Regions from separate parts of the Methylobacterium brachiatum genome, predicted to be linked through region 2. Evidence: predicted binding sites of a transcription regulator. Region 2 holds the regulator's gene; the other holds the start of a gene.
The links. Region 2 encodes PhoB, which activates phosphate uptake and scavenging genes when phosphate is short. Its sites were predicted from a motif close to TGTCATNNANCTGTCAT; they were not measured.

Region 1 (5,035 bases), on a different contig from region 2:
GCCTCCGCCGGGGTCATCTCGCCCTCGGCGACCGCGCGCTGGACCAGCAGCCACGACGCGATCTGCATGAGCAGCGTGGTCAAACGCATGCTCTCCGCGGCGTAGCTCAGCGTCGCGTCCCGGGAGACGAGGCGCGACTCGTCCCGGCCCTCGCCGTCGAGATAGGCCGCCGTCTCCTCCACGAGCAGCATGCCGTCGCGGAACAGCGTCTTGAACGCCACGGAATTGACGTAGGTCTTGCCGAAATCGACCCAGTCCCGATCGTCCCGGAACGTGACATCGAAGCCGTTCATGTGCCTCTCCTGTGCCGCCGACGGGCCTAGCCGTCCCGGACCGGGACATTCCGGCCATGGCTCCCGGACGACGCAGCAATCCTAGCGCCGAACCGCGGCCGCATCAGGGTTAGATCTTTTTTAACCTTAACGACCGGGCCGATGGTTAAGATATGGCGCCCGTCGTCGCGTGCAAGCATTCGAAAGGAGACCTCGACACCGCCGAATACGCGGTGCCTCCGGCCGATCTTGGAACCGCTTGCGTGCAGGGCCTGCCCGCCCTCAACTGCTGGGCGAGGGCGGGCCAGATCAAGCGGCGTGGACTGTCCCGAAACACGCGCAGCGTGTCCCGGACTGCGGCGTGATCGATGTCTGCTAGTGGTGATGCTGGTGGCCGCCGCCCGGTGCGCTCGCGCCGATCGGCGCCACCGAGAACGTGACCGGCACGGTGCCGGCGCGCTGGAATGTCAGCGTCCCGGACACGGTATCGCCGGCCTTGGGGGCGCCGGTCAGGCCCTCGAACATCAGGTGATAGCCGCCGGGCTTCAGCTCGACCGTCTCGCCGGGCTTGATCGTCAGGCCGCCCGAAACCGGGGCCATCTTCATCACGCCGCCCTCCATCGACATGGAGTGGATCTCGCCGGAGGTCGCGAACGGCACCGAGGCGCCGGTAAGCGTGTCGGGGGCCGAGCCGGTGTTGACGATCCGCACGTAACCGCCCGCGACCTTGGCGCCGTTCGGCGTGGCGCGCAGCCAGGGCGTGTCGATCGTGAGATCGCCGGCCTTGACCGGCGCCGCCTCCGGGGCCGCCTGCGCCGTGCTCGCGAACAGGCCGAGGCCCAGCAGGGCCGTGCAAAGGATCTTCATGGGCATGCTTCCGTCCTGACTCGTCTAGCAATCGGTCCGCCCGCGATCGCGGCGGCGACCTACGGCGCGGGCCTTGGGCGCCCGGCGCGGCCAGCCCGGACCGCCCGACGGTGGCATCTCTGCCACACCGTCCCGCGGGTGACAGTTGTCGCCGCGCCGCAGCCAGTCGTCAGGTGCGTTGGCGCACGCCGATGCCACAATCCGGCCCCTTCGATAGGGAGTCTTAAGGCCATCCCGACACCGTGGCGACCGGGTAGACCCGCTCTCGCCATGAACTGACGAACTCCGGACAAGAGCCAGCGACTGATGCGCACCAAGGCAACAAACCGGTTCACCGCCATCCTGGGCGTCGCCGCGCTCGGCACGCTCGGGCTCGGCGCCGCCGAGGCCCGAGACCAGGGCAACTACGCCCAGGCCGAGTGGGCGCAGGATTACGCCTCGCCTGCCGGCATGCAGGTGCAGCGCGAGACCGTGCCGATCCTGTCGCCCCAGACCGTGGCGGCCACCGAGCAGATGGTCGAGCGCTATCGGGATATCGTCAACCGCGGCGGCTGGCGTCCGGTCTCGGGCGCCGAGCGCCTGCGCGTCGGCGCGAAGGGTCCGGCGGTGGCCGCGGTGCGCCAGCGCCTGATCGTCACCGGCGACCTCGATCCGGCCGCCGGCGGCTCGGGCGTGTACGATTCCTACGTCGCGGCCGGCGTGAAGCGCTTCCAGGCCCGGCACGGCCTCAGCCAGACCGGCGCGATGAGCCTCGCCACCCAGCAGGCGATGAACGTGCCCGCCGACGTGCGGCTGCACCAGCTCGAGACCAACGTCGTCCGCCTGCGCTCCTATTCGGGCGATCTCGGCCGGCGCTTCGTGATCATGAACATCCCGGCCGCCCTGGTGGAGACCGTGGAGAACGGCCAGGTCGTCACGCTGCACGCCGCCGGCGTCGGCAAGATCGACCGCCAGTCGCCGATCATGAACACCAAGGCGACGCAGATCAACTTCAACCCGACCTGGACGGTCCCGGCTTCCATCGTGAAGAAGGACCTGATCCCGAAGATGCAGAAGGATCCGAACTACCTCACCGACAATAAGATCCACATCCTGTCGGGCAATGGCGAGGTCTCGCCGCGCTCGATCAATTGGAACTCGGATGAGGGCACGCGCTACACCTACCGGCAGGAATCGGGTGCCGACTTCAACTCGATGGGCATCGTCCGCATCAACATCCCGAACCCCTACGGCGTGTTCATGCACGACACGAACACCAAGGGCGTGTTCGGCGACGATTTCCGCTTCATCTCGTCGGGCTGCGTGCGCGTGCAGAACGTGCGCGAGTACATCACCTGGCTGCTGAAGGAGACCCCCGGCTGGGGCCGTGAGCAGGTCGAGCAGGCGATCGAGAGCGGCAAGCGCGTCGACGCCAACATCGCCCAGCCCGTGCCGGTCTACTGGACCTACATCACCGCCTGGGCGACCCCGGATGGCCTCGTGCAATTCCGCGACGACATCTACAAGCGCGACGGCGTGAACGTGCCCTCGACCATCGGGGCGCCGACCCCGGTCGCCAGCGCCGAGCCGCTGCCCCAGACCTTCGAGCCCGGCGACGAGGAGTAAGCGCTCCGCGCCTCGGCCCGACGGCTTCATCCGAGGCCCGCATCCCATCCGGGGTGCGGGCCTCGTGCGTTTCGGGGCCGCGCTGTCATCGGGCGGTCAAACGCCTCTGCTTGGCCTTTGCCGCCGAGCAGGAGCCCCCGATGTCGCGCGATTCCAATCCCGCACCCGCACGCCTCACCCGCCGGGAGACCGTGGCCGGCGCCGCCGCCCTCGGCCTCATCGCCGGCCGCGCCGGGGCGCAGGAATCCGGGGAGGCCACCGGCATCGTCTATGCAGTCCCGGCGACCGGCGCCGACCGCGCGCCGCTGCCGGGCGTGCTGGTCTCGAACGGCCGCGAGGTCGCGCGCACGGACGGGCAGGGGCGCTATCGCCTGCCGATGCCCGGGGACGGCGCGGTCTTCGTGATCAAGCCGCCCGGCTACGCCCTGCCGCGCGATGCCGACAACGTGCCCCGGCACTCCTACATCCACCAGCCCAACGGCACGCCGGCGAGCCTCGGCCTGCGCTACCGGGGCCTCGCACCCACCGGCCCGCTTCCGGCCTCGATCGACTTCACTCTGACCCGGGTCGACGAGCCGGCGGATTTCGACGTGATCCTGTTCACCGATCCGCAGCCGGAGAGCCGGTTCGAGCTCGACCATGTGCGCGACACCGCGGTCGCCCGGGCGATGACCATCCCGGCGGCGTTCGGCCTCACCACCGGCGACGTGCTGTTCGACGACCTCTCGCTCTACGGCCGCTCCAACCGCATCGTCGGCCGGATCGGGCTGCCCTGGTACAGCCTGCCCGGCAACCACGACCTCAACATGCAGGCCCCGGACGCGCGCTACAGCCGCGAGACCTGGAAGCGCGTGTTCGGCGCGCCGAGCTACGCGTTCCGGCACGGGCGGGTGCTGTTCGTCATGCTCGACAACGTGGAGTGGATGGGGCCGCCGGTGCCGGTCGGGGCCAACACCTACCGGGGCCATATCGGCGAGCGGACGCTCGCCTTCCTGAAGAACCTCCTGGCCGAGATCCCGCCGGACGACCTGATCGTGCTGGCGACCCACATCCCGCTGCTCACCGATACCGGCGACGACCCGCGCAGCGCGACGATCGACCGGGCGGCGCTGCTCGACGTGCTGGCCGGCCGCAAGGTGCTCAGCCTCGCCGGCCACACCCACACCACCGAGCATCACTACCCGGCGGACGGGCACCACCACCACGTCATGACGGCCGTGTCGGGCTCGTGGTGGAGCGGGCCGGATACCCGGACCGGCATCCCCTCGGCCGACAGCCGCGACGGCACGCCGAACGGCTTCCACGTGCTCTCGATCCGCGGCACCGACTACACGACCCGCTTCGTCCCCGCCCAGGGCGAGCCGGACGCGACGATGCGCATCGCCTTCGAGAGCGAGTTGCGTCCCGCCGCCCCGGAGATCGTCCGGGCGAGCCATCCGATGCAGGGCCTGCGCCCCCCGGTCCCGCAGGAGGCGCTGGCCTCGACCAACCTCGTGGTCAACGTCTTCGACGGCGGCCCGCGCACGACCCTGACTGTGGGGATCGGCGACCGGGCGCCGGAGCCGATGGTCCGCACCCGGCGGCTCGACCCGTTCGTGACCGAGCTCTACGCGCGGTACCCCGAGACCAAGAAGAGCTGGGTCCAGGCGACGCCCTCGACCCATATCTGGACCGCCCGCCTGCCGGACGACCTCCCGCCCGGCGCCCACCGGGTCACCGTGGCGGGGACGGACGAGTACGGCCGTCCGATCCGCGCCTGCGCCGTCCTCGAGGTGACCGGCGACGGCGCGCGCGGCTGACAGTTCACGTCGGCGCGACCCGGGCGGGCGACCGCGATGTCTGCATCGCGGTCGAGGCGGCTTCGATCGCCGTCGCGATCGCGGCGATCAGGGTGGCGGTGACGAGCGTGGCCTGCCACGGACCTTGGACCGGGTGGCCGAACAGGGTCTGGCACGTGAACAGGGCCAGGTTCGAGGCGACCAGGTAGATCAGGACATGCCGCCCCGGGCTCGTCAGGAAGCGGGGGAGGGCGACGCGCCGGACGATCGCCATGCTGGCCGCCCGATAGAGCAGGAGGAACAGGGCCGGCCCCACGACCCACAGGGTCGAGGGCGGGAAGCGGGCGGGCGGACGCTCGGCCGTCATCGCCACGGCGAGAAACCCGTAGGTCGCCAGGGCGGCAAGGCACAGCGCGAGGCGGCCGAACGGTTCCGGCTTCCCGGCATAGAATGCTCCGAGAAACAGCCACATCGCGTAGGGCGCGAGCGGGAAATACGTGGTGTTCGGCGCGC
Region 2 (5,035 bases):
CGGGTCCGCTCCAGCCGGCGGGTCGCCGACCGGGTGCTGCGCACCGCCTGCCTGATCGCCACGATCGTCGGCGCCGTGGTGCTCGGCTCGATCCTGCTGATGCTGATCGTCCAGGGCGTCCGTGGCTTCACGCCCGCCATGTTCGCGCACCCGACCCCCGGCCCCGGATCCGAGGGCGGCGGCATCGCCAACGCGATCCTGGGCAGCCTCGTGCTCACCGGGATCGGCATCACGATCGCGACGCCGATCGGCGTCATGGCCGGGACCTACCTCGCCGAGTACGGCCGCTTCTCCAAGATCGCCGGGGTGATCCGCTTCCTCAACGACATCCTGCTCTCGGCGCCGTCGATCCTGATCGGCCTGTTCGTCTACACCCTGATGGTGCGGCCGATGGGGACCTATTCGGGCTGGGCCGGCGGCGTGGCGCTCGCCATCATCGCGGTCCCGGTGATCGTGCGCACCACCGAGGACATGATGCGCCTGGTGCCCGGCACCCTGCGCGAGGCCGGCGCGGCGCTCGGCGCGCCGCCCTCGACGGTGATCATCAGCGTCACCTGGCGGGCGGCCTCGGCCGGCATCGTCACCGGGATCATCCTGGCGCTGGCCCGCATCGCGGGCGAGACCGCGCCGCTCCTGTTCACGGCGCTCAACAACAATTCCTGGTTCTCGCCGGACCTGATGGGCGGCGTCGCGAACCTCCCGGTCATGATCTACCAGTTCGCCCTCTCGCCCTACCCGAACTGGCAGAGCCTCGCCTGGGCCGGGGCGCTCCTGATCACCGCGACGATCCTGGTGCTGTCGATCATCGCCCGTCTCGTCATCAAGCCGCAGATGTCGCGCTAAGACCCTTCTCGAGGACACGACGATGAACGCCGCCTCCGCGATCCCCACGGTCGATCTCACCCGCAACCACGCCAACGAGAGTGGGGCGGTCCGCATCGCCGTGAAGGGCCTGAACTTCTACTACGGCAGCTTCCACGGGCTGAAGAATGTCGACATCAACTTCCATGACCGGCAGGTCACGGCGCTGATCGGCCCGTCCGGATGCGGCAAGTCCACCCTGCTGCGCTGCTTCAACCGGATCTACAGCCTCTACCCGGAGCAGCGGGCGGAGGGGCAGATCCTGCTCGACGGCCAGAACGTGCTCGATCCCGCGATCGATCTGAACGAGCTGCGCTCGCGCATCGGCATGGTGTTCCAGAAGCCGACGCCCTTCCCGATGTCGATCTACGACAACGTGGCCTTCGGCCTGCGCCTCTACGAGAAGCTGCCGAAATCCGAACTCGACGGGCGGGTGGAGCAGGCCTTGCGCAAGGCCGCCCTCTGGGACGAGGTGAAGGACAAGCTGCGCCAAGCCGGCACCGGCCTGTCGGGCGGGCAGCAGCAGCGCCTGTGCATCGCCCGCACCGTGGCCCAGAGCCCGGAGGTGATCCTGTTCGACGAGCCCACCTCGGCCCTCGACCCGATCTCCACCGGCCGGATCGAGGAGCTGATCGAGCAGCTGCGCGACGAGTTCACCATCGTGATCGTCACCCACAACATGCAGCAGGCGGCCCGCATCTCGCAGTTCACCGCCTTCATGTATCTCGGCGAGCTGATCGAATTCGGACCCACGAACCGCATGTTCATGAACCCGGTCGAGCAGCGCACGCAGGATTACATCACCGGCCGGTTCGGCTGAACCAAGACCCCGGAGGGCGGACGCTCACCTCCGGGATGCGAAGACGTCAAACGGGATGTTTACCGCTTTCCGTAACGTTGAATACGGTTTCGGCGAGAAAAGAGCACCGCTCTAAAGACTAGGGGCCGCGCCCAAGCGCAACAAGCGCCGGCGCGACTCCGGAACAGGCTGCTCGGTCGGGGAACATCGGCACGGTCCGGTTGTTCCGGTCGCGGGCTCGGCTCGGGATGCCGATCCTCACCGCTCCGCAGCCTGTTCCAGACAATGCAAGGGAGTGGGCACCGGGGCACGCGCCCCGGCGCCCGTGACCGCAGCGGCGGGTTTCCGCCAGACCTCGCGGATCAAGGTTTGCGGGACGCCATCGAAGGATCCACCATGCCCGGCCATATCGTCAGCTCCTACGACACCGACCTCGATGACCTGCGTCGCTCCATCTCCGAGATGGGCGGCGTGGCCGAGAAGATGGCCGCCGAGGCGACCGACGCTCTGGTCCGCCGGGACGATACGCTCGCCCAGGCGGTGATCGTCGCCGACAAGCGTCTCGACGCGCTCCAGCGCGACATCGAGGAGCGGGCCGTGCTGCTCATCGCCCGGCGGCAGCCCCTGGCGATCGACCTGCGCGAGACCATCTCGGCGATCCGCGTCTCGGGCGACCTGGAGCGGATCGGCGACCTCGCCAAGAACGTCGCCAAGCGCGTCGTGGCGATTTCCGATCAGGCGCCGGCGCAGAAGATCGTGCTCGGCGTGCGCCACATGAGCGACCTCGCCGAGGCGCAGCTCAAGGACATCCTCGACGCCTATGCGAGCCGCGACGTGAAGGCCGCCTACGACGTCTGGGAGCGCGACGGCGAGATCGACGCGCTGTACAATTCGCTGTTCCGCGAACTCCTGACCTACATGATGGAAGATCCGCGCAACATCTCGTTCTGCACGCACCTGCTGTTCTGCGCCAAGAACGTCGAGCGCATCGGCGACCACACCACCAACATCGCCGAGACGATCCACTACCTCGCCACCGGTGAGACCCTGGCGGGCGAGCGGCCGAAGAACGACGCGTCGAACTACGCGACCGTCGGCCCCGCCGCCACGGCCCCGTAACAGGCGGGTCGCGGTGCGGTCGGCCCGATCCGCACGCTGCCCTGTGGGGCAACGCCCGATTGTGGCGGCCTGCGGCTTGAGGGATGGCGGCCTCTGCCGCACCATCGGCGCGTCCGGGTCCCCCGGCGCGGGCGCGCCGGCCGGTACCGAGTACGGAACAGGTTAACGAACGTGAGCATGCAAGTCCTGATCGTCGAGGACGAGGAGGCCCTGACCACCCTGCTGCGCTACAACCTGGAGGCCGAGGGCTTCCTGGTCGATTCGGCGACGCGCGGCGACGACGCGGAACTGCTCCTGGCCGAGCGCACCCCGGATCTGGTGCTGCTCGACTGGATGCTGCCGGGCCTCTCTGGGATCGAGCTGTGCCGCCGCATCCGGGCCCGGCGCGAGACCGAGCGGCTGCCGGTGATCATGCTCACCGCCCGGGGCGAGGAGGGGGACCGGGTCCGCGGCCTCGGCACGGGCGCCGACGACTACATCGTCAAGCCGTTCTCGGTGCCGGAACTGCTGGCCCGGGTGCGGGCGCTGCTGCGCCGGGCCAAGCCCGCCCATGTCGCCGACCGGCTGGCGGCCGGCGATATCGAGCTCGACCGCACCGGGCACCGGGTCCGCCGCGCCGGCGAGGAGCTCCATCTCGGCCCCACCGAATTCCGCCTGCTCGAATTCCTGATGCTGGCCCCCGGCCGGGTCTTCTCCCGCGAGCAGCTCCTCGACGGGGTCTGGGGCCACGACGTCTATATCGACGAGCGCACCGTCGACGTGCATGTCGGGCGCCTGCGCAAGGCGCTCAACGCGCCCCGGCAGGCCGACCCGATCCGCACGGTGCGGGGCTCGGGCTACGCTTTCGACGAGACGTTCTCGCTGGAAGCCTAGACCGCCTGTCCGGTCAGCGGGCCAGCGCCGCGCTCTTGTTGGCTGAGGCCGGCACCGTTTCCAGGGCCGCCAGCACCGTCCCCTCGGTGAGGATCTGCGGCAGCACCTGGGGTTCCCCCGTGCCGGTGTAGAGCAGGTACAGCGGCACGCCGCTGCGCCCGTGCTTCTCCAGCAGGCGCGTGATCTCCGGGTTCTGGTTGGTCCAGTCGCCCTTCAGGTAGGTGACGCCCCGATCCGCCATCGCCGCCCGCACCGCCTTGGTCGAGAGCGAGGTCGTCTCGTTGACCGCGCAGGTGATGCACCAGGCGGCGGTCATGTTCACGAAGACCGGCCGGCGCTCGTTCACCAGGGAGTCCAGGCGGGCCTGGGTGAACGGCTGGACGCCGTCGGCGGCGGCCTGGGCGGCGGGGGCCGCCCGGTCGCGGTCGAGGCTGAGCGTCAGGCCTGCCACCGCCAGGATCGTCAGCACCGCGAGCCCCTGGGCGACCCGCCCGAAGCCCGGCGTCGCCACGCGCCCATGCTCCCAGGCCCAGGCGGCGAAGCCCACCAGCACGAGGCCGATCAGCCCGGAGAGCAGCCCCTGCGGCCCGACCTGCTGCGCCAGGACCCAGACCAGCCACGCCACCGTGGCGTAGACCGGGAAGGCCAGAACCTGCTTCAGCGTCTCCATCCAGGCGCCCGGACGCGGCAACACCCGCAGGGCCGGCGGCCACAGGGTGAGCACCAGGAACGGCAGGGCGAGGCCGAACCCGAGGCTCGCGAACACCGCGAGGGCGACGCCGGCGCTCTGGGTCAGCGCGAAGCCCACCGCCGAGCCCATGAACGGCGCCGTGCAGGGGGTCGCCACCAGCGTTGCCAGCACGCCGGTGAAGAACGAGCCGCTGAGCCCCGAGCGCCGGGCGAGGCCGTCGCCGAATCCGGCGAGCCGCCCGCCGAGATGGACCACCCCCGACAGGCTCAGGCCCATCGCCAGCAGCAGATAGGCGAGGCCGGCGACCACCGCCGGCGATTGCAGCTGGAAACCCCAGCCGATCGCCGCCCCGCCGCCCTTGAGGGCGAGCAACAGGCCGGCCAAGCCGAGGAAGCTCACGAGCACGCCCGCCGTGTAGGCGAGGCCGTGCAGCCGGACGCGGGCGGCGCTCTCGCCGGCGTGCCGCACAAGGCCCAGCACCTTGATCGACAGGACCGGGAAGACGCAGGGCATCAGGTTGAGGATCAGGCCGCCGAGGAAGGCGAGCCCGACCGCGCTCGCCAGCGTCAGCGCGTCGAAGGCGGGGGCCGCCTGCGGCGCGGCCGGGGCCTCGGGCACCGCCGTCGGGGCCGGCAGCACCGGCTCGTCGCCATACGCGAAAGCGAGGCGGTGGGTGCCGGCGCCGGTCGCCT

Region 1: a site for PhoB is predicted at 2,828-2,844, ahead of BMZ47_RS13590 (calcineurin-like phosphoesterase C-terminal domain-containing protein). Genes of this name have one in related genera too.

What each region holds. Positions count from the first base shown of each region.
Region 1 is NZ_FOQW01000009.1:153,614-158,648, reverse strand. Features, by position in the region: gene rcdA (protease adaptor protein RcdA) at 1-293, opposite strand, end outside; partial or broken gene BMZ47_RS13600 (copper chaperone PCu(A)C) at 648-1,085, opposite strand; gene BMZ47_RS13595 (L,D-transpeptidase family protein) at 1,446-2,744, shown strand; gene BMZ47_RS13590 (calcineurin-like phosphoesterase C-terminal domain-containing protein) at 2,885-4,543, shown strand; gene BMZ47_RS13585 (hypothetical protein) at 4,548-5,035, opposite strand, start outside.
Region 2 is NZ_FOQW01000013.1:73,254-78,288, forward strand. Features, by position in the region: gene pstA (phosphate ABC transporter permease PstA) at 1-843, shown strand, start outside; gene pstB (phosphate ABC transporter ATP-binding protein PstB) at 866-1,681, shown strand; gene phoU (phosphate signaling complex protein PhoU) at 2,057-2,779, shown strand; gene phoB (phosphate regulon transcriptional regulator PhoB) at 2,957-3,652, shown strand; gene BMZ47_RS17990 (protein-disulfide reductase DsbD family protein) at 3,666-5,035, opposite strand, start outside.